DNA from 4 places in the Dankookia sp. P2 genome. Region 4 is predicted to be linked to each of the others. Evidence: predicted binding sites of a transcription regulator. Region 4 holds the regulator's gene; each other region holds the start of a gene.
The links. Region 4 encodes LexA, which represses DNA repair genes until DNA is damaged. Its sites were predicted from a motif close to TGTTCTANNTANGTTC; they were not measured.
Positions count from the first base shown of each region.

Region 1: a site for LexA is predicted at 3,365-3,380, ahead of ACQ86J_RS26270 (TIGR04283 family arsenosugar biosynthesis glycosyltransferase). Genes of this name have one in related genera too.
Region 2: a site for LexA is predicted at 2,749-2,764, ahead of ACQ86J_RS20370 (type IA DNA topoisomerase). Genes of this name have one in related genera too.
Region 3: a site for LexA is predicted at 3,445-3,460, ahead of ACQ86J_RS19585 (type IA DNA topoisomerase). Genes of this name have one in related genera too.

Region 1 is NZ_CP192581.1:4,427,444-4,432,624, forward strand. It holds gene ACQ86J_RS26240 (site-specific DNA-methyltransferase) at 1-2, opposite strand, end outside; gene ACQ86J_RS26245 (ribonuclease HII) at 155-781, opposite strand; gene ACQ86J_RS26250 (cupin domain-containing protein) at 782-1,198, opposite strand; gene ACQ86J_RS26255 (cupin domain-containing protein) at 1,342-1,758, shown strand; gene ACQ86J_RS26260 (nuclear transport factor 2 family protein) at 1,755-2,195, shown strand; gene ACQ86J_RS26265 (radical SAM protein) at 2,192-2,962, opposite strand; gene ACQ86J_RS26270 (TIGR04283 family arsenosugar biosynthesis glycosyltransferase) at 3,390-4,130, shown strand; gene ACQ86J_RS26275 (TIGR04282 family arsenosugar biosynthesis glycosyltransferase) at 4,212-4,790, shown strand; gene ACQ86J_RS26280 (hypothetical protein) at 4,845-5,181, opposite strand, start outside.
Region 2 is NZ_CP192581.1:3,449,488-3,454,668, forward strand. It holds gene ACQ86J_RS20365 (secondary thiamine-phosphate synthase enzyme YjbQ) at 1-316, opposite strand, end outside; gene ACQ86J_RS20370 (type IA DNA topoisomerase) at 354-2,735, opposite strand; partial or broken gene ACQ86J_RS20375 (class I SAM-dependent methyltransferase) at 2,991-3,856, opposite strand; gene ACQ86J_RS20380 (HAD family hydrolase) at 4,305-4,862, opposite strand.
Region 3 is NZ_CP192581.1:3,311,418-3,316,598, reverse strand. It holds gene ACQ86J_RS19600 (winged helix-turn-helix domain-containing protein) at 1-672, shown strand, start outside; gene ACQ86J_RS19595 (tetratricopeptide repeat protein) at 573-1,433, shown strand; gene ACQ86J_RS19590 (cation:proton antiporter) at 1,516-3,318, opposite strand; gene ACQ86J_RS19585 (type IA DNA topoisomerase) at 3,475-5,181, shown strand, end outside.
Region 4 is NZ_CP192581.1:248,332-253,512, forward strand. It holds partial or broken gene trpD (anthranilate phosphoribosyltransferase) at 1-939, shown strand, start outside; gene trpC (indole-3-glycerol phosphate synthase TrpC) at 986-1,849, shown strand; gene moaC (cyclic pyranopterin monophosphate synthase MoaC) at 1,888-2,319, shown strand; partial or broken gene ACQ86J_RS01395 (molybdopterin molybdotransferase MoeA) at 2,384-3,588, shown strand; gene lexA (transcriptional repressor LexA) at 3,709-4,443, shown strand; gene ACQ86J_RS01405 (hypothetical protein) at 4,440-5,138, opposite strand; gene ACQ86J_RS01410 (hypothetical protein) at 5,171-5,181, opposite strand, start outside.

The DNA.
Region 1 (5,181 bases), 2.2 Mb from region 4:
ATCCCGCTGCTGCGCGCTGGCCTCCGCTGCCGCCGGGGTGGCCCGGATCGATGCGATCGGGGCGCAGATCCCCTGAATCCGCACAATCGCCGCGCCGAGTCGCCGGGTCAACCGAAGCCTGGGCGGGGACGGCCGGAAGGTGCCCGGGTGTGGCTTATCGCCGGGCGGCAACGGCTGCCCGGTCCACCGGACCGAAGCCGCGGCGGTGGTGCGGGCAGGCGCCGTGCTCGGCCAGCGCCGCGCGGTGCCGGGCGGTGGGGTAGCCGGCATGCCCGGCGAAGCCATAGGCCGGCCAGCGCGGGTCGAGCCGCGCCATCGCCCGGTCCCGCGTGACCTTCGCCAGAATCGAGGCGGCGGCGATCGACAGGCTCAGCCCGTCCCCGCCGACCACGCAGCGCACCGGGCAGGGCAGGGCGGGCGCCCGGTTGCCGTCGATCAGCGCCAGATCCGGCGGCCGCCGCAGCCGGGCGATGGCGCGGGCCATCGCCAGATGGGTGGCGTGCAGGATGTTCAGCCGGCCGATCTCGGCGGCCGAGGCGGCGGCGATGCCGCACTCGGCCTCGCCGCGTGCCGCGGCCTCGCGCAGCGCGGCGAAGGCCTGCTCGCGCCGCGTCGCGGTGAGCCGCTTGCTGTCATCGAGCAGCCCGGCCAAGGCCGCCGGCACCCCGCGCGGGAAGACCACCGCGGCGGCGAGGACCGGGCCGGCCAGCGGGCCGCGCCCCGCCTCATCCACCCCGGCGACGCGGCCTCCGGCCGCCGCTTCCAGCGCGAAGTCGGGCATTCAGGCGGGGGAGGCGAGCGGCTTGTCCTTCTCGACCACATATGTGATCGCCAGCCGGGCATGCTTGAGCACCTTGCCGCCATGCGGCGTGCCGGGCGGCACCTGGAAGCCCTCGCCGGCGGTGAAGCGCTTGCTGGGCTGCCCCTGCACCTCGAGCTCCAGCTCGCCCTCCGTCACCACCGAGGATTCGATCCCCGGATGGGTGTGGCGGGCGATGACGGTGCCCTCCGGCGCCTCCAGCGTCATCAGGATGGAGACCTTGCCGTCGCCGGGGTAGTTGATGGTGCTCAGCATCTTGCGCACCACGCCACCCGCTGCCGGTGCCCCTTGGGCCTGGGCCGGCGCCTCGACGCCGCTGGCGACCAGCCCGACCGCGCTGCAGATGGCGCAGGCGAGGAATCCGCGTCGTGAGGCCATGGCTGGTGTCCTTCCCCGTGTCGTTGGTGGGCCGCAACCCTAGGTCCTGGCGCGGCGGGCCGACAAGCGCGCCGCTTCCCTGTTCCCAGCGGCGGGCCGGGCGGCCTAGTCTCGGCCTCCCAAGAAGAAGCAGGAGGCGTCCCATGCCCGATGGTGCCAACAAGCCCATGCGGAAGCGGTTGACCAAGGACGAGGTCTCGCCCCGCTCGGTCTTCCTCGACGTGCCGAACATGCCGTGGGAAGCGACCAAATTCGCCGGGATCAAGTGCAAGACGCTCTACAGCGACGGCTCCGGCATGGCGACGCTGCTGATGGAGCTCGAGCCCGGCGCCGAGGTGCCGCTGCACGAGCACACCGCGATCGAGCAGACCTATGTCCTCGCCGGGCATTTCGTCGACGAGGAGGGCGAGTGCCTGCCCGGCCAGTTCGTCTGGCGGCCGGAGGGCAACACCCATGTCGCCTGGGCGGGGAAGGAGGGTGCCACCATCCTCGGCATCTTCCTGAAGCCGAACATCTTCGCCGATGGCCGGCCCTTCTTCACCCAGACGCCGAAGGAATGAGCCGGGCGGCGCTGGCCCTCGGCGGCCTCGTCCTGGCGGCCGGCACCGCGGCGGCCGCACCGGCGCCGGCCAGCGCCGAGGCGCTGCTCGACCGCTTCGCCGCGAATTCCGCGACGCTCGACGTCGCGGCGCAGGCCGCGCTCTTCGCGCCGGACGCGGCCTTCTTCGGCTCCTCGGTGCCGGGGCTGCTGCGCGGGCCGGAGGGCGCCCGCGGCTATTTCGCCGAGGCCTGGGCCAAGGCCAGCCCCGGGACCATGACCTGCGAGGTGCAGTCCTGGCGGCAGCCATCGCCCGACCTCGTGCTGGTCTCCGCCTGGTGCCGGCTGGTCCGGCCGGAGCGGACGGCCCAGCTCCGGCTGAGCGGCGCGGCGCAACGCGGGCCGGATGGCTGGCGCTTCGCCGAGCTGCATGTCTCCGCCGCGCCGGCGCCGCGCTAGCCGGAACGCGGAAACGCGGCTTTCGGACAAAGCCCGGCCCGGCTCCTACAGCAGCTCCAGCTGCCGCGCCTCGGCGCGCGCCGCAGGCGGCGGGGCGAACTGGCTGCAATCCAGCGGCTGGCTGCGGGCATTGGTCCCGCCGAGGCCGAGCTTGCCGCCGCCAGCTGGAAGCGCCGGGCCAGCATGTCGGCATAGGCGCCGGTGCCGGTCTGCCGGACGCCGAAGCGGCTGTCATAGGCCTTGCCGCCCCGCGTCTCCCGCACCAGGGCCAGGATCCGCGCGGCGCGGTCGGGGAAGTGCGCCTCCGCCCATTCCTCGAAGAGCTGGCGGATCTCGAGCGGCAGGCGCAGCAGCACATAGCCGGCCCGGGTGGCGCCGGCCTTGGCGCTTTCGGACAAAATGCGCTCGAGCTCGGCGTCGTTCAGCCCGGGGATCATCGGCGCCGCCAGCACGCCGACCGGCACGCCCGCCGCCGCCAGCACCCGCATCGCCTGCAGCCGCCGCAGCGGCGACGCCGCGCGCGGCTCCATCCGCCGGGCGAGGTTCGCATCCAGCGTGGTGATGGAGAGGCAGACATGCACCAGGTTGCGCGCCGCCATGCGCTGCAGGATGTCGAGGTCGCGCAGGACGCCGGCCGACTTGGTGACGATGGTGACGGGATGGCCGAAGCGCTCCAGCACCTCCAGCACCTGGCGGGTGATCATCAAGGTTCGCTCGACCGGCTGGTAGGGGTCGGTATTGGCACCGAGCGCGACCGGCTTCGCCACATAGCCCGGGCGGCTGAAGCTCCTTCTCGAGCAGCGCCGGCAGGTCGAGCTTGAACAGCAGCTTGGTCTCGAAGTCCAACCCCGGCGAATAGCCGACATAGGCGTGGCTCGGCCGGGCATAGCAGTAGACGCAGCCATGCTCGCAGCCGCGGTAGGGGTTGATCGAGCGGTCGAAGCCGATATCCGGGCTGTCGTTCCAGGCCAGCGCGCTCTTCGCCGTCTCGCGCATCAGGGTGGTCGGCAGCGGCGGCAGGTCGGCGAGGTCGGCCAGCGTCCCCCAGCCATCGTCGAAGGAATCCCGCGCCGTGCCTTCGAACCGCACCGCGGGGTTCGAGATCGCGCCGCGGCCCTTGCGCGGCGCCAGCATCCCGGCAGAAAAGTCGAGACCATCCGGCATGGCGGAGTTCCCATTCTGTTCGTTCGCACCTTGCCGGGTGCGACGGGGCGCTGTCAAGAACAAGGTGGGAACAGAAGGTTAAGGAATACTTGGAACAAAACCCTGTCCATCGTCATCCCCACGCTGAATGCCGCCCGCAGCCTGGGCGCGGCGCTGGCGGCCTGCGCCGAGGCCGGGCCGGGGGCGGAGCGCGTGGTGGCCGATGGCGGCAGCACCGACGGGACGCCGGACCTCGCCCGGGCCGCCGGCGCCAGGGTGGTCGCGGCGCCGCGCGGCCGCGGCCCGCAACTGGCGGCCGGCGCCGCGGCGGCCCGGGGCGACTGGCTGCTCTTCCTGCATGCCGATACGCGGCCCGCGCCGGGCTGGGCCGCCGCCGCGCGGGGCTTCATGGCGGTGCCGGCCAATGCCGGCCGCGCCGCGCATTTCGCCTTCGCCCTCGATGACCCCTCGCCGCAGGCCCGCCGGCTGGAACGGGCGGTGGGCTGGCGCTGCCGGGTGCTGGCGCTGCCCTATGGCGACCAGGGATTGCTGCTGTCCCGAAAGGTATACGATATGGTCGGCGGCTATCGCCCGCTGCCGCTGATGGAGGATGTCGACCTGGTCCGCCGGCTCGGCCGCCGCCGCCTCGCCGGCCTGCCTATCCCGGCGCTCACCTCGGCCGAGCGCTGGCGGCGGGATGGCTGGCGGCGGCGCTCGGCGCGCAACCTGGCCTGCCTCTCGCTTTGGTTCCTCGGCGTCCCGCCGCGCCTCATCGCCCGGGTCTATTCGTGAGGGGCGACACGCTGATCGTCTTCGCCCGGGCGCCGCGGCTCGGCACCGTCGAAGCGGCGGCTGGCGGCCGGCATCGGCGCCATGGCGGCGCTGCGCTTCTACCGCGGGCAGCTCGGCCGGCTGCTGCGCCAGGTGGGGCGGGACCGGCGCTGGCGGGTGGAGCTGGCGGTGACGCCGGACCGCATCCGCTGGCCGACCGGATCGCCGATGCGGGGGCAGGGCGGCGGCGACCTCGGCCAGCGCATGGGCCGGGCGCTCAGGCGCCACCGCCGGGCGGTGCTGGTCGGCTGCGACATCCCGGGCCTCGGCCGGGCGGATGTCGCCGCGGCCTTCCGGGCGCTCGGCCGGGCCGATGCGGTCTTCGGGCCGGCGGAGGATGGCGGCTACTGGCTGGTCGGCCTCGGCCCACGCCGGCCGCCCACGCCCTTCGCCGGGGTGCGCTGGTCGAGCGAGCATGCGCTGGCCGACACGCTGGCCAATTGCGCGGGCCGCCGGGTGGCGCTGCTGCGACGGCTGCGGGACGTGGATACCGCGGCGGACCTCACGGCGGTCACCAAGCAGGACGGTTGGGGCGGGAAAAGTATTCGCTCCCCGAGCCCCACCCTTCCGTCCTGTGGGTCGGCTGCCACCGCGCGGCGTATGCCGGACCCGGGAAAATAGATGAAGGGCTGGGCGCGTGCGCCCAGCGGGAGAATATTGTCTCCCCGCCCCTTTTCAGCCCCGGCCCCGTCGCGCGGGGGCCGGCCGCGGCGCCGCGGAGGCCGGCGCCACCGCCCCGGCCGGGCGGCCCGCATCGAAGCCGAGGAAGCCGATATCCGGCTGCGCCGCGCCGCCATCCCCGGCCCAGAGCCGCGCGTTGCGCACCGTCGGCGCCGGCATCGGCATGGTGCGGTCGACCTCGCCCGCCGCAGGACGCGCCGCGGCGGCGGCCGCGGCGCCCCGCTTGCCCGCTTTGGCCGGCGCGGCCGGCGTCTCGTCCGGCGGCCCGGCGACACGGGTGCCGCCGCGCACCGAGAGCAGGTAGAACATGATCTCGTTGCGGCCCTGGTCG
Region 2 (5,181 bases), 3.2 Mb from region 4:
CCGGGATCGAGAGCTGGGTCTGCGTCAGCGCAGACCGGATGTGGGCGGGCATATCGTCCGGCCCCTCTTCCGCATGCCGGTAGCGGCCAGCACAACCATCCGGCACCAAGCGGGCCAGAAATGTCTCCAGGTCGGCCCGGACGTCCGGCGACGCGTTCTCCTGCACCAGCAGCGAAGCCGAGGTGTGCCGGCACCAGATGGTGAGCAGGCCGGTGACGATCACCTGTTGCGTCACCCAGTCGCAAATCTGATCGGTGATGGCGACGAGGCCTCGCCCGCGCGTCACGATCTCGATGCGATGCAGGTGCTGCTCCACGCCAGTTCCTCCTCAGCCAGCCGGTTCCAAGCCCTCGTTACAGCCACCCGCGCTCGCGGAAGCGGCTGAGGTCGACCCCAGGTGGCGCGTACCAGCCGCCGACGCGATAGCGGGCACCGAGTTGAAGCGCTGCTTCCTTGTTGCCGAAGGGAATGCGCAGCGGCGTGTCACCATCAGGAGTATCGGGAGAGCGAAGCTCCGGTGCGCCCTTGCGGGGTCGCGCCGCTCGCGTCGTCCCGGTGCCCGCTTTCCGCTTGCGGGCGCCTGCCTTCCGGCTTGGCATCCCGCGTCTCTTGCCAGGCTCGGCTTCGACCTCCGCTGCCGGGGCGTCGACAGCGCGCAGGTTCCATGGGCGCTTGTTCGTCACGGTCTTCCGAGCAGCCGGTGGTCGCCCGATCCCTTCATCGCCGCGGACCTGGACACCATCCCTCTTGGGCGCGTGCTGGTCGAGGAAGGCGCGGCAGGCGGCGCCGGACGACCTATAGCCTCGAGGCGGCTTGAGTCCCTTCTGGCGGGCAAGGCTCTCCACGAAGCCTTTCATCGCCGGCGTCGGCGGTCGATCCGGGCCGGCCTGCCTGGCAGCACCGCCCAGCAGCCTGGCGTCGACTGAGCCGGCGCCCTCCTGCAGTCGGCCAATGATCCTGCTGGCCTGGGCGCAGACGGCGTCGACCGCCCCGATCATTTCCTGCTGCCCGACCAGCACCTCGTCGAGCAGGCGCTCCATCTGCGCGGTCACACCGGGGTCGACCAGCGCCGGATCGGCCTTCTCCAGCACGGCGAACAGTGCCAGGCCGCGGTCGGTGGGCACGATGTGCTTGCCATCGGCCGTCAGGAACTCCTGTGCCTTAAGCCCACGGATGATCTCGGCCCGGGTCGCCGGCGTGCCGATGCCCTTGGCCTCCTTCAGTCGCTCCTGCAGCGCCTCATCGGCGACAAAGCGCCAGGCATTCTGCATCGCCTCGATCAGGGTGCCCTCGTTGTAGCGCGGCGGCGGCCGAGTTTCCTTGTCCTCGACCATGGCGTCCCGCAGCATGACTGTCTCGCCATGCCGCAGGGCGGGCAGCAGCTGCGCCTCCTCGCCCCTCTCCTCGGCGGGCTGCCAATCGGGGAAGGCCGCGCGCCAGCCGAGCTCGATCGGCTGCCGCCCCACGGCGCGGAACAGGTGGCCGCGGACATCCAGCGTGACGGTGGTCTGCCGGTAGCGGAAGTCCGGCATCATCGCCGCCAGGTAGGACCGCGCGATGACGTCGAACAGCCGCCGCTCATCGCCCGTGAGCCGCGGCCAGACCTCGCGCAGCGTGTCCACCGTGTTGACGTTGGGGATGACGGCGTGGTGGCTGGCCCCGGCCAAGCCCTTGTCGTGGAAGTGGCCGCCCGCGCCGCGACGGATGATCGGCGGCTCGGGCACCGGAATCTCGCTGAAGGCCCGCCCGACACGCAGCCCGGCGACGATCCGCGACGCATCCGGGATCAGGCTTTCGGGCAGGTAGCGGGTTTCGGCGCGGGGGTAGGTGATGACCTTCTTCCCCTGGCCATCATAGAGCTCCTGCGCCACCTCGAGCGTCCGCGCCGCCGACCAGCCGAAGCGGGAGCCGCAGAGCTTCTGTAGCGAGGGTAGGTCATGCAGCCGCGGCGGTCCCTGCCGCTTGTCCTCGACCCGCACCGTGAGCGGCCCGGCGAAGCCCTCAGCGGTTGCGGCGATCGCCTCCGCATCCTCGCGCTTCAGGATCCGCTCCTTGGGCGCATGGCGCATCCGCATTGGCCGGCCTCGGCCTGGGCGGTGGCCACCACCTCGAAATAGGCCTGCGGGACGAAGTTCCGGATCTCCAGCTTCGCGCTTGCAGACGATGGCCAGGGTCGGGGTCTTCACACGCCCGACGCCGATCACGGTCCGCGCGCCGCGGGCCAGCGTCACCGTCGCCGTGCGGGTCAGGGACAGGTTGTAGATCTGGTCGGCCTGCCGCCGCGCGACCGCGGCAGCATACAGGCGGGCAAACTCGGCATTCGGCTTGGCGTGAGCGAAGGCGTCGCGGATGGTCTGCGGGTCCTGGGCGGTGAAGATCACCCGCATGACCGTGCCGCGGTAGCCGTAGTGCTCCAGGATCTCCTGGCCGATCAGTTGGCCTTCCCGGTCGCAGTCGGTGGCGAGCCAGACGCGTTTTGCTCGGCGCAGCGCGTCGCAAATGGCCTTGAGCTTCGGCGCCTTGTTGCCGCCCGTGGCGGGCTTGGTGCCGTAGAGGCCGTCCGGCCGCAGCAGCACCGCTGTCCAGCGCTTCCAGTCGGCTGAAACCTCCTCGGGCTCGACGAGGTCGAACAGATGGCCCTCGGCCGGCAGGATCGCCCCGTAGCGGCCACCAACAGCGGCCCTGACGTCCTTCGCCTGGCTGGTTTTCTCCGTGATGACGATCTGGTCGGTCATGCGGGGCTCCGCATGTTCTCTATAGGTTCCCAGGAAGCGGCGCCATGGCTCATTCGCGGGCCCAGCCTCAGCACCCGCGCGAGAATGCCGCCGCAGTGGCCGAGCTACTTTCCCCAGCTACCGGCGGTGCGCTGCCGACCCGGAGCGGACTCTGCGGGGACCTTAGCCGTCCTGACCGACTGACGCTTCGGCCAAGCCGAGGATCGGGACCCTATTTGGATGAGAGGTTTCTCCCTGGCCTCCGCCGCCGCCCGATCAGGAATCGGCGACCGTTGCCTTGGCCATCCGAAAGTAGGCGGGTACACGTGACCCGTCCTGTCTGCCGCGCAGGTACCTCGCATAGGCCTCCTCCGGGCCGAAATGTTCGACTTCCGCGAACCCGGCGTCTCGGAGCACGGCCTCCATATCGGCAGGCGTGAAGAAGCTCTGATAGGGCTCGCCGACGCTTGCGGCATTGCCCGCCAGGGTGGCGATTACGGCAGCTTCGTCCGCATCCAGCGAGGAGGCGGGAGCGATGAACTGCACCACGATTTCGCTTCCCCGTGTGGAGACTGTGGCGACCTCGGTGAGCGTGTTCTCGACAGCGCCGCGCGTAAGGTACTGCGTTGTGCCCAACCAAGAGAAGAACGTGCGCTCACGGCTTCTGAAGCCAACGGCAGACAAGCCCTGCGTCAGGGTTTCCCGTTCGAAATCGACGGGCACATGGTGGAGTGCCTGCGGGGGTCGATGCCCAATCCCGCTACCCGGGCACGCTTCCAAGCCTGGCTGGCAGGGTGGTCCACCTCGTACACGTCGAGCGAGCCCAGATGGGCCGGTCGCCGATACGCAAACGAGTCGAGGCCCGCTCCAAGGATCACGTACTGCCGAATCCCCCGGGCGAATGCCGCGGCCAACTCGTCCTCTGCATAACGGTTTCTGACCGCGAACGGGGCACGGATGCCGGGGACCCGCGAGGCCGGGTGGGCGTCGTGCGCGGCAAGCAGTGCCTCGTCGCTGTCGAAGCCCGCGAAGGCACGAGCGAAGGGGTCGGTCAGTATCTTCGGCTCATCGTCGCGGAGGGTGTGGACGGCGCGGAACACCGCCGTGTTCACCGCCGTCCGGCTTGGCTTTCGCATCTCCATGGGACCAGACCTCCCAGGACATTCTGGCCAACGAATGCCGGGTACTCCAAATGCTTTCAGGGTCGTCTGCCCACACGGCCCAGCTTGCAGCAACGCCAGGTTGCCGCGGGAGAGGCGGGCGACATCAATCGCAAGTGGCCCATGTCAGGCGTCGGCGGTAGATGCGGCGGCGGTGCCGAGGGTCTGCTCTCCGCCCATCCCAGCCGTAGCCCTAGCCGAGCCGCCTACTTCGGTACCCGACTCCAAGCAGATATTCGGTCCTTTGCGCGCCGCAGCCGCAGGCCGCCGGGCGCCGCTCAACGGCAGCGGTCTGACGGAGCCGTGATGAGGCCGGACAACTCTGGCCGCACATGCGCGAATTCGACCATGGCAAGGTCGGCACGGGACGTGTGGACGCATGATGGATCGGCGCAGTTCTCACCCGAAGCGGACCGAGTACCGCGTCACGTCAGCCCCGCGCCGGCAGGAGCAATGCCGCGGCTCCATCCAAGTCCGGCACCTCCGCATAGGGCAACCAATTCGGGTTGCCACGGTGCCCTAGCCGGTTGACCCAAATACCCCGCACCCCGAGGTCGTGGCACGCCTTCATGTCGAGGAACATGCCCATCGCAACATGGACCGTCTGGTCCTTGGTGACCCCCATCCTGCGATAGGCATGCTCGAAGAGTTGCCGGGACGGCTTGTAGGCTTGCGCTCGTTCGGCGGTGATGACGAAGTCGATGGGGACGCCGAGTAGCGCCACGTTGTGGATGATGAGGTCCTCATCCGAGTTCGTGAAGATCGCTAATCTATAGCGCTCGCGCAGCCGTCGCAGCGCGTCCGGCACCTCGGGGTGTGGTCCCATGGTGGGAATCGTGCCCGCCAGCCTTTCGGCGGCATCCTCACCGGGAGGGATGCCGTGCTCCGTCAGCGCCGCACGGAAGCCTGTGCGCAGAATGTCCTTGTAGAGTCGGTGGGGTTGCTCAGCCTCAAGGCGGCGCGAGTGCTGCGAGAAGGTGTCGAGCACCGCAGAGGCTTCCACCGTGTCCCGGCCCGCCAAGGCGAGGATTGCTCCAATCTTCCCGTAGCAGCACCTCGTACCACCTTACGAGTGTGCTGTAGCAGTCGAAGGTGATCACTTTCGGCACTGGATCGAGCCTGAACATCGAGCCGTCGGGCTGGGACATTAGGGGAAACCTTGGCTGCCGTGGTGCGGCAACGCCAGAGTCTCCGGCACTGTTCCGCAACCTGCCAGCGTCCGCTTGCCGCCCAAGGTCGCCCAGGACCATGCGGCCAGTCTCAGCATGAAACAGGTGATCCTCTGGCATCCCGGCCGCGATGGGCGC
Region 3 (5,181 bases), 3.1 Mb from region 4:
GGCCACGTCGTGGCCCGTGACGTATTGCTCGAAGCTGTATGGCCGGGAGTTTACGTCAGCGAGGACAGTGTCACGCAATGTGTGGCTGAGATCCGTCGTGCGCTCGGTGAGGCCGGCAATAGCTTGCTCAAAACTTTGCCGAAGCGCGGTTACATGCTGGACGTCAAACCGCATCAGGAGGTTGCAGCACCGGATGATGCTTTGCCCAATCGGGTGAAAGGTGAGACCTCCCCGTCGTCAAATAAACCATCAGTGGTAGTGCTGCCATTTCAGAACATGAGCGGTGACCCTGAGCAAGAATATTTTGCAGATGGCATCGTAGAGGAGATCACCACTGCGCTCTCTCGTATCCGTTGGCTGTTCGTGATAGCACGAAATAGTGCGTTTATTTACAAAGGCCGTGCCGTCGACGTACGCCAAGTAGGGGTGAACTTGGCGTACGATATGTTTTGGAAGGCAGCGTCCGAAAGGAAGGACGGCGTTTACGTATCATTGCGAAGATGGTGGAAGCCGAAACCGGGCGGCACATTTGGGCCGATCGCTTCGATGGCGCACTCGATGATGTTTTCGGATTGCAGGACAAGGTCACCGAGGCTGTCGCGGGCGCGGTCGAGCCAGGCGTCCGACTCACCGAAACGGAATTTTCGTTACGAAAAAGACCAGAAAATCTGACTGCCTACGATCAATACTTGCGTGGACTCTCACGATATTATGTCGTCACACGGGAAGCAAGCGACGATGCGGTACATCACCTGCGTCAGGCGATCGCAGCGGATGCGGGCTACGCCGCCGCCAAAGCTACGCTTGCCCACTGCCTCATGCTACGGGGGACGCATCGTTGGACCACACCCGAAGATCTCGCTGAGGCCGTCCGTTTGGCGCGCGAGGCGCTGACTACGGCTAAAGACGACCCCGAAGTACTCCGCCTCGCTGGACATGTGATTGCGACGTTAGGAATGGATGTCGCTACCGGCTTGGCCGCTACTCGCCGCGCCGTGTCCATGAACCCAAACTCGGCGGCTGCGAACGCCTCGGCAGGTTGGGTCCACAACCAAGCCGGCGAAGGACATCAAGCGGTAGTATATTTCGAGCGCGCGCGTCGGCTGAGCCCGCGTGACCCCAATCTCGGTCGCTACCTGTCGGGCCTCAGTCTCGCTGCTTTTCTAAGCGCCGACCTAGTCAGAGCGGAACTGGCGGCACGCGACGCTATAAGCGAAGCACCGCAATGGCCTTTAGGTCACCTCGCGCTTGCACTTGCTTTAGCCAAACAAAATCGCATTCAGGAAGCTCAGGCAGCCAGCCAACAGCTATTGGCAGTCGTGCCGGAATTCCGCATTACACAAAATGCCTTCTTTCAGGGGCTCATGGTGCGCCTGCCCGTACAGGCAGCGATTATGCAGGAGGCAGCAGTGGCAGCGGAAATACCGCTCTAATGTCAATCGGCGCGCAACCAAGACCCTGGATTGGCGTGGTTTCACGAGGCTATTTCTTTTATTTTCGAATAGCCGGGGCGATTTACTTCGCTCTGTCGGACGCACCCCTCGCTAACAGCGCCTCTCGCAACCGACGTCGAACCACGGCCCGGCGCTCGGCCTCCGGAGCGCTGGCACGCACTTGCCGCTGAATCTCCGCTCGCTTCTCGTGAATGGACACGATGACAGGTCCCATGGGGATACCGACATCGACCAGCACTGCCTCGGCCAGTTGTAAACTGGCTTCAATTGTCTCAGGCACCGCGTCCGTAACACCAACGCTATACAGGTGGGTGGCATGCGCCTCATCTCGGGCGCGAGCGATAACGAGCAGGTCCTGCCGTTCCCGCCTGGCTGCTGTAACGAGTTCGTCCACGGCATTTCGATCGTTCATCGTGGCCACCAACGCCCGGGCGGTGTCCAGTTGGAGATGCCGGACCAGTTCAATGTTGGTGACGTCCCCGTAGTAGACCTGCTTTCCCCTCGCGCGCTGCTTGGCCACCTCGTCCGGGTCGCTGTCGAGGGCCACATAGGGCACGCGGTGCACCTCGAGCATCGCTGCGACCATCTGGCCCACACGACCGAAGCCGGCGATGACCACGCGAGGCGTAGTTTCTGGTCCCGGCAGCGCAGCCGGATCGATCATGGGCTTGGCCGCTCCGCTGAATGTCAGCCTCTTGCCAACAATCGAGAGCAGCGGAATCGCAGCCATGGTGAGGGCGGCCAGGAGGAGGGCGAAGTCGGCGGCGTCCTGGGAGACTAACCCCAGTGTCGCGGCCGGGGCCAGGATGACAAAGCTGAACTCCCCGCCAGGCCCCAACAGAAGGCCGGCTTGCAGCCCCGCCGCCCAGGGTATTCCAAAGGCTCGCGCCAGAATGGCTGTGAGAGCTAACTTACCGCCAACCAGAGCTAGTGCTGCAGCGAGGATGATAAACGGCTGCGCGGCGATCTGGGCTAGGTCGAGGCTCATTCCAATCGAGACCAGGAAGACGCCGATCAGGAGCCCCTTGAATGGTTCGACGGTGGCTTCGATCTGCCGACGGTACTCGGTCTCGGCCAGCAGCAGGCCGGCGATCAGGGCGCCCATGGTCATGGACAGACCGACGACCGCCGTCGCCAAACCGGTGCCTAGGACCACGAGCAGGCAAGCCGCCATAAACAGCTCCGGACTCCGGGTGCGCGCGACCGTGCGGAACAGCGGCCGGAGGCTGAGCCGGCCGACCAGGATCACAGCGCCGACTGCAAAGGCGGCTTGGCTGATGGCAATGCCGAATGCCGCGGGCCCGGTGCCGAGTACAGCCACGCCGAAGAGGACCGGGACAACAGCAAGGTCCTGCATTAGGAGCACGGCAATGCTCGCGCGGCCCGCCGCCGAGGAAAGGCGCTTCCCTTCCGAGAGGACCTGGACGACGACAGCCGTCGACGACATGGCCAATGTAAGGCCGAGTGTCACAGCAGCAGGCGGCGGCTGCCCCAGCGCAAAAGCAGCCGCCGCCAGACCTGCGGTCGTCAGGACGACGTGGAGGGATCCCAGCCCGAACACCAGGCGCCGCATGAGCAGCAGGCGCTCGAGGGAGAGTTCGAGGCCGATCATGAACAGCAGCATGACGACGCCGAGATCCGCGATGGGTCCGATCGAGGCAGCATTTGTAATGGTGACCGCCTCAAGCCAGGAAACCTGCCGTGCCAGGGCCCCTAGGCCGGACGGGCCCACAGCCATGCCGACCAGCAGGAAGCCAAGGACCGGGCTGACGCGGAGTCGATGGAATAGCGGGACAACGACACCCGCCGCGCCAAGGATAATGAGAACTTCTTTGAAGTCGGATGGATGGACGGGGCTGGCCATGCTGCAAGGGTACCTACAGACCGCTACCGCAGCATGGGCTTTCTCCGCGGTCCGACCAGCATAAGTGTGGCTTGCTAGTCTATCTCCCACCGGCTCTCGGACAATGGGATTGGCGCGCCCGCCTGAGAATCTATAGAGAACACCCAGAGCGCGCGCATGACCGACCAGATCGTCATCACCGAGAAGACCAGCCAGGCGAAAGACGTCAGGGCCGCGGTCGGCGGCCGTTACGGGGCGATCCTGCCGACCGAGGGGCACCTCTTCGACTTAGTCGAGCCCGAGGAGGTTTCAGCCGACTGGAAACGCTGGGCGGCGGTCCTGCTGCGGCCGGACGGCCTCTACGGCACCAAGCCCGCCATGGGCGGCAACAAGGCGCCAAAGCTCAAGGCCATCCGCGACGCGCTGCGCAGCGCGAAGCGCGTCTGGCTCGCCACCGACTGCGACCGGGAAGGCCAGCTCATTGGCCAGGAGATCCTGGAGCACTACGGCTACCGCGGCACGGTCATGCGGGTGATCTTCACCGCCCAGGACCCGCAGACCATCCGCTACGCGTTTGCCCAGGCCAAACCGAATGCGGAGTTTGCCCGCCTCTACGCGGCTGCCGTCGCGCGGCGGCAGGCCGACCAGATCTACAACCTGTCCCTGACCCGCACGGCGACTGTGACGTTGGCACGCGGCGCGCGCACCGTCATCGGCGTTGGGCGCGTGAAGACCCCGACCCTCGCCATCGTCTGCAAGCGCGAGTTGGAAATCCGCAACTTCGTCCCGCAGGCCTATTTCGAGGTGGTGGCCACCGCCCAGGCCGAGGCCGGCCAATTGCGGATGCGCCATGCGCCCAAGGAGCGGATCCTGAAGCGCGAGGATGCGGAGGCGATCGCCGCAACCGCTGAGGGCTTCGCCGGGCCGCTCACGGTGCGGGTCGAGGACAAGCGGCAGGGACCGCCGCGGCTGCATGACCTACCCTCGCTACAGAAGCTCTGCGGCTCCCGCTTCGGCTGGTCGGCGGCGCGGACGCTCGAGGTGGCGCAGGAGCTCTATGATGGCCAGGGGAAGAAGGTCATCACCTACCCCCGCGCCGAAACCCGCTACCTGCCCGAAAGCCTGATCCCGGATGCGTCGCGGATCGTCGCCGGGCTGCGTGTCGGGCGGGCCTTCAGCGAGATTCCGGTGCCCGAGCCGCCGATCATCCGTCGCGGCGCGGGCGGCCACTTCCACGACAAGGGCTTGGCCGGGGCCAGCCACCACGCCGTCATCCCCAACGTCAACACGGTGGACACGCTGCGCGAGGTCTGGCCGCGGCTCACGGGCGATGAGCGGCGGCTGTTCGACGTCATCGCGCGGTCCTACCTGGCGGCGATGATGCCGGACTTCCGCTACCGGCAGACCACCGTCACGCTGGATGTCCGCGGCCACCTGTTCCGCGCCGTGGGGCGGCAGCCGATCGAGCTCGGCTGGCGCGCGGCCTTCCCCGATTGGCAGCCCGCCGAGGAGAGGGGCGAGGAGGCGCAGCTGCTGCCCGCCCTGCGGCATGGCGAGACAGTCATGCTGCGGGACGCCATGGTCGAGGACAAGGAAACTCGGCCGCCGCCGCGCTACAACGAGGGCACCCTGATCGAGGCGATGCAGAATGCCTGGCGCTTTGTCGCCGATGAGGCGCTGCAGGAGCGACTGAAGGAGGCCAAGGGCATCGGCACGCCGGCGACCCGGGCCGAGATCATCCGTGGGCTTAAGGCACAGGAGTTCCTGACGGCCGATGGCAAGCACATCGTGCCCACCGACCGCGGCCTGGCACTGTTCGCCGTGCTGGAGAAGGCCGATCCGGCGCTGGTCGACCCCGGTGTGACCGCGCAGATGGAGCGCCTG
Region 4 (5,181 bases):
CCTTCGGCATCATTATGGCCGGCGAAGCGACGCCGGCGCAGATCGCCGGCCTGCTGATGGCCATGCGGGTGCGCGGCGAGACGGTGCCGGAGATCACCGGCGCAGTCCGCGCCATGCGCGCCCGGATGGCGGCGATCGAGGCGCCGCCCGGGGCCATCGACATCGTCGGCACCGGCGGCGACGGCTCGGGCAGCCTGAACATCTCGACCGCCACCTCCCTCGTCGTCGCGGGCTGCGGCGTGCCGGTCGCCAAGCACGGCAACCGGGCGCTGTCGTCGCGCTCGGGCGCTGCAGATGCGCTGTCGGCGCTCGGGGTCAATCTCGACGTTCCGCTTGACCGGCTGGAAGCCGTGCTGGCAGCAGCCGGCATGGTCTTCCTCTGGGCTCCGCGGCACCATGCTTCGATGCGCCATGCCGCCGGCCCGCGGGTCGAGCTCGGCACCCGGACCCTGTTCAACATCCTCGGCCCGCTCTCCAACCCGGCCCGGGTCAGGCGCCAGCTGACTGGCGCCTTCGCGGTCGAATGGCTGCGGCCGATGGCCGAGACCCTCGCCCGGCTTGGCACCGAGGCGGCCTGGGTGGTGCATGGCCAGGGGCTGGACGAGATCGCCCTGTCCGGCGAGACCAATGTGGTGGCGCTCGAGGCCGGCCGTATCCGGGAATTCACCGTGGCGCCTGAGGATGCCGGGTTGGACCGTGCGCCGCCCGAGGCAATCTCGCGGCGGCGAGCCGGCGGAGAACGCCGCCGCTCTTCAGGCGCTGTTGCAGGGCGCCCGCGGTGCCTACCGGGATATCGTGCTGCTCAATGCCGCGGCCGCCCTTGTGGTGGCCGGGCGGGCCGCCGATCTCCGGGCAGGCGCGGCGATCGCGGCCCGGGCCATCGACAGCGGGGCCGCTTCCGGCGTACTCGCCCGCCTGCAGGAGGCAACCGCGCCATGACCGTATCCGACCTGGGCTGCCCCTCTCCCAACCATGCCGCAGAGCCATGAACGCCCCTCACATCATCGCCCCCGACCTCGAGGTGCCCGACACCCTCGCCCGCATCCTCGCCGATAAGTACGAGGAGGTACGCACCCGGGCCGCGGCCACCCCGATGTCGGAGATCGAGCGCCAGGCCCGCGGCGCCCCCAAGCCGCGCGACTTTGTCCGCTCACTCTGCGAGGCGGTGGCGGAGGGCCGGGTCGGGCTGATCGCCGAGATCAAGCGCGCCTCGCCCTCCGGCGGGCTGATCCGCGATCCCTTTGAGCCGGCGAAGCTGGCCGAGGCCTATTGCGAGGGCGGCGCCACCTGCCTTTCGGTGCTGACCGACACGCCCTACTTCCAGGGCTCTGTGGAGCACCTGAAGCTGGCTCGCGCGGCCTGCCCGTTGCCGGTGCTGCGGAAGGACTTCATGGTTCATCCCTGGCAGGTCTACGAGGCCCGGGCGATGGGCGCCGACTGCGTCCTGCTGATTATGGCGGCGCTCAGCGACGAGCAGGCCGAGGAGCTTGAGGACCTGACCCACAGCCTCGACATGTCGGTGCTGGTCGAGGTGCACGACCAACGCGAACTCGACCGCGCGCTCGGCATGAACAGCCGGCTGATCGGCGTGAACAACCGAAATCTCAGGACCTTGCGGACAGATCTTGCCACCTCGGAGCAGTTGGTCCCGCAGGTGCCAGCAGACCGTATCCCGGTCGCCGAGAGCGGCATCCGCACCCCGGACGACGTGCGCCGCATGGCCGCCGCCGGCGCCCGCTGCATTCTGGTCGGCGAGCACATGATGCGCCAGCAGGATGTCACGGCGGCCGCGCACGAGCTTCGTCCACGCCCTCTAGCGATCTCTCAGGACCGGGGCACAGGCCATTGACCGGCTTCACCCATTTCGATGAGCAGGGTCGGGCTGTGATGGTCGACGTCTCGACCAAGATCGAGACCGATCGCGTCGCCGTCGCACGCGGCCGGGTGGTGATGGACCCGGCGACCCTGGCCCGCATTCAGGAAGGCCAGATCGGCAAGGGAGACGTCCTCGGCGTAGCTCGCCTAGCGGGCATCATGGCCGCCAAGCGCACCAGCGACCTGATCCCGCTCTGTCACCCATTGATGCTGTCGAAAGTCACGGTCGACCTCGTCGCGGCCCCGCCGAATGCGGTGGACATCGAGGCTTTGGTGAAGGTTGGCGGCCGCACCGGAGTCGAGATGGAAGCCCTGACAGCGGTCACGGTCGCGGCGCTGACGATCTATGACATGTGCAAGGCGATCGACCGCGGGATGCGGATAGACGCGGTGCGCCTGGTGCATAAATCGGGCGGAAAGTCCGGCACCTATGAGGCCGAGTGATCATGCGAGATGAAGCTCTCCTGCTGAGATTTGCTGCAGGAGCAATAGCTTCTGAGGAAATGCGATGATCTCGGTCGAGGAAGCCCGCAGCCGTATCCTGGCCAGCCTTGCCGCCACCCCGGCCGAGACGCTGCCGCTTGCCAGCGGCTGGAATCGCATTCTCGCCCGCCCCGTGCTGTCCCGGGTCACCCAGCCGCCGGCCGACGTCTCGGCGATGGATGGCTATGCCGTCCGCGCTGCCGAGGCGCTGGTGGGGGCGAGCCTGGACGTCATCGGCGCCGCCCCGGCCGGCCATCCTTTTGCCGGGGAGGTCGGCCCGGGTCAGGCGGTGCGGATCTTCACCGGTGCCTTCGTTCCCCCGGCGCCGATGCCATCCTGCTGCAGGAGGACGCCGAGGCGACGGGCAACCAAGTGCGGGTCACCGAGAGCGTCCGCCCCGGCCGCTGGATCCGCGCCCGTGGACTCGACTTCGCCGCCGGAGAGGAATTGCTGGCTGCCGGCAAGCGCCTGACCGCCCGCGACATCGGCTTGGCCGCCGCCGCCAACCATGCCTGGCTGGCGGTGCACCGGGCGCCACGGATCGGCATCCTGGCAACCGGCGACGAAATCGCCCTGCCCGGCGACCCGATCCCGACCGGCGGCATCGTCAGCAGCAATGCGCACGCCCTGGCCGCGCTGGTCCGCGCGACCGGCGCCGACCCGCTGGTGCTGCCGATCGCGCCCGACGATCGGGACGCCATCGCCCAGGCCGCCTCCGCCGCCCGTGCCTGCGACCTGCTGGTGACCACCGGCGGCGCCAGTGTCGGCGACCACGACCTGGTCCAGGCGGCGCTCGGTCCCCAGGGTTTCGATCTGGACTTCTGGCAGATTGCCATGCGGCCGGGGAAGCCGCTGATCTGGGGCCGGCTCGGCGCGACGCCGGTGCTGGGCCTACCGGGCAATCCCGTCTCCGCAATGGTCTGTGCCGTGCAGTTCCTGATCCCGGCGATCGAGCGCCTGTCCGGCTTGCCGGGTGGGCCACCGCGGACTCTGCGCGCCCTGGCCGGGCGCCGCTGGCAGAGAACGACCGGCGATCTCGACCATCTGCGGGCGACCTTCGCGCCGGGGCCGGACGGCCAGCCCGTCGCCACCCCCTTCCCGTTGCAGGACAGCTCCATGCTGAAGGTCCTCTCGCGGGCCGAGGCGCTGATCCTGCGCGCGCCGCGTGCCCCGGCCCTGCCCGCCGGGGCGATGGTGGAAGTCATCCCCTTGGGCGATCTCGGGATTTGAACGCCCGACCTGTGGAAAACCGTTTGACCCGACGCGGAGAACCTTCGTAGAACAGGCCGACTCGGTTGCCCCTTGTTCCCGCGTGGCGGGAGGGGCGCGGCCAAGGACGGAGGCGATACGGTGCTCACGCGCAAGCAGCACGAGCTGCTGATCTTCATCGACAAGCATCTGCGCCAGACCGGCTTCTCCCCTTCTTTCGAGGAGATGAAGGAGGCGCTGAAGCTGAAGTCCAAGTCGGGCATCCACCGCCTGATCACGGCGCTCGAGGAACGCGGCTTCCTGCGCCGCCGCGCCCATCGGGCCCGGGCACTGGAAGTGATCCGCCTGCCGGAAAACATGGCGCCGCGCCGCACCGCGGAGGCGGCGCAGCCTGCCGTCCCGGCCGCAGCCCGCGACCCGGCTTTCGCGCCGAACGTCATCCGGGGCAACTTCGCCGCAAACCTGCCCGGAGTGCCGAAGACAAGCGAAGCGGCGGCGGTGCAGCTGCCGCTCTATGGCCGCATTGCCGCGGGCTTGCCGATCGAGGCGCTGCGGGACTCCGGCAACAGCGTGGAAGTGCCGGCCGCCCTACTCGGCGGCGGGGAGCATTACGCATTGGAAGTTGCCGGCGATTCGATGGTGGAAGCCGGCATCCTGGACGGCGACACGGTCATCATCCGCCGCGGCGACACCGCCGACAATGGCTCCATCGTGGTGGCGCTGGTCGACGAGAACGAGGTGACGCTGAAGCGCCTGCGCCGCCGAGGCAACTCCATCGCCCTGGAAGCGGCCAATCCGCGCTACGAAACCCGGATTTTCGGACCGGACCGGGTCCGCGTGCAGGGCCGGTTGATCGGGCTGCTGCGGAAGTACTAGCCGATCCCGGCCGCTCGCAGGAACAGGGGCGCAGCCGGAACCATCCGGTCGCCCTCGGCGCACAGGAAGGCGCCCAGCGCCGGTTCCGGAACGGCGCGCAACTCGGTGTACTCGGCACAGCCGCTCGCGGCATGGCAGGCCGCCACCTCGGCGAAGCGTGCCGGCGTTTGCAACAGGAAAGCCAGGTCGTGCACCCCAGTCGCCGCGTGCTGCACCAGGGTGATGGCGCGGCAGTCGTCGACCCGCGACCAATCGAGCCCGATTTCCTCCGCCAGCTCGGTGCGGATCTGCCCGACTGCATCGACCTGCCCATCCCGCACGGCGCCGGCATCGACACTGCCGGCGGGCGGCGTCTGCCAGAGCCCGGCCTCATAGGTCGCGCCAAGCTGGCGACGGCCGAACAGGATGCCGTCCGGCATCCGTAGCACGCCACAGACCGCGAGCGGTCTCACCCCAAGAGCCGCGGCCAGCACCGGGTCGGCATAGGCCGCGACCGCCAAGCGGTACTCCACCAGCCGCCCGGCGATGCGTCCTGCAGCGAGACCGGTGACTGAGAAGACGCGGCCATTGAACAGCCGCCCGCGGGCCCGCACCTGCGCCGCCACCCAGGCGGCCTCGATCGCCGGCTCCAGCCCCGCGGCGACGTCGACCGTGCCCGGCAGCAACTCCACGGCGATGTCGGATGCCACTGGCATCGCGCGGTATCCTGACTGCATCTGCGCTGTCTCTACTCGATGG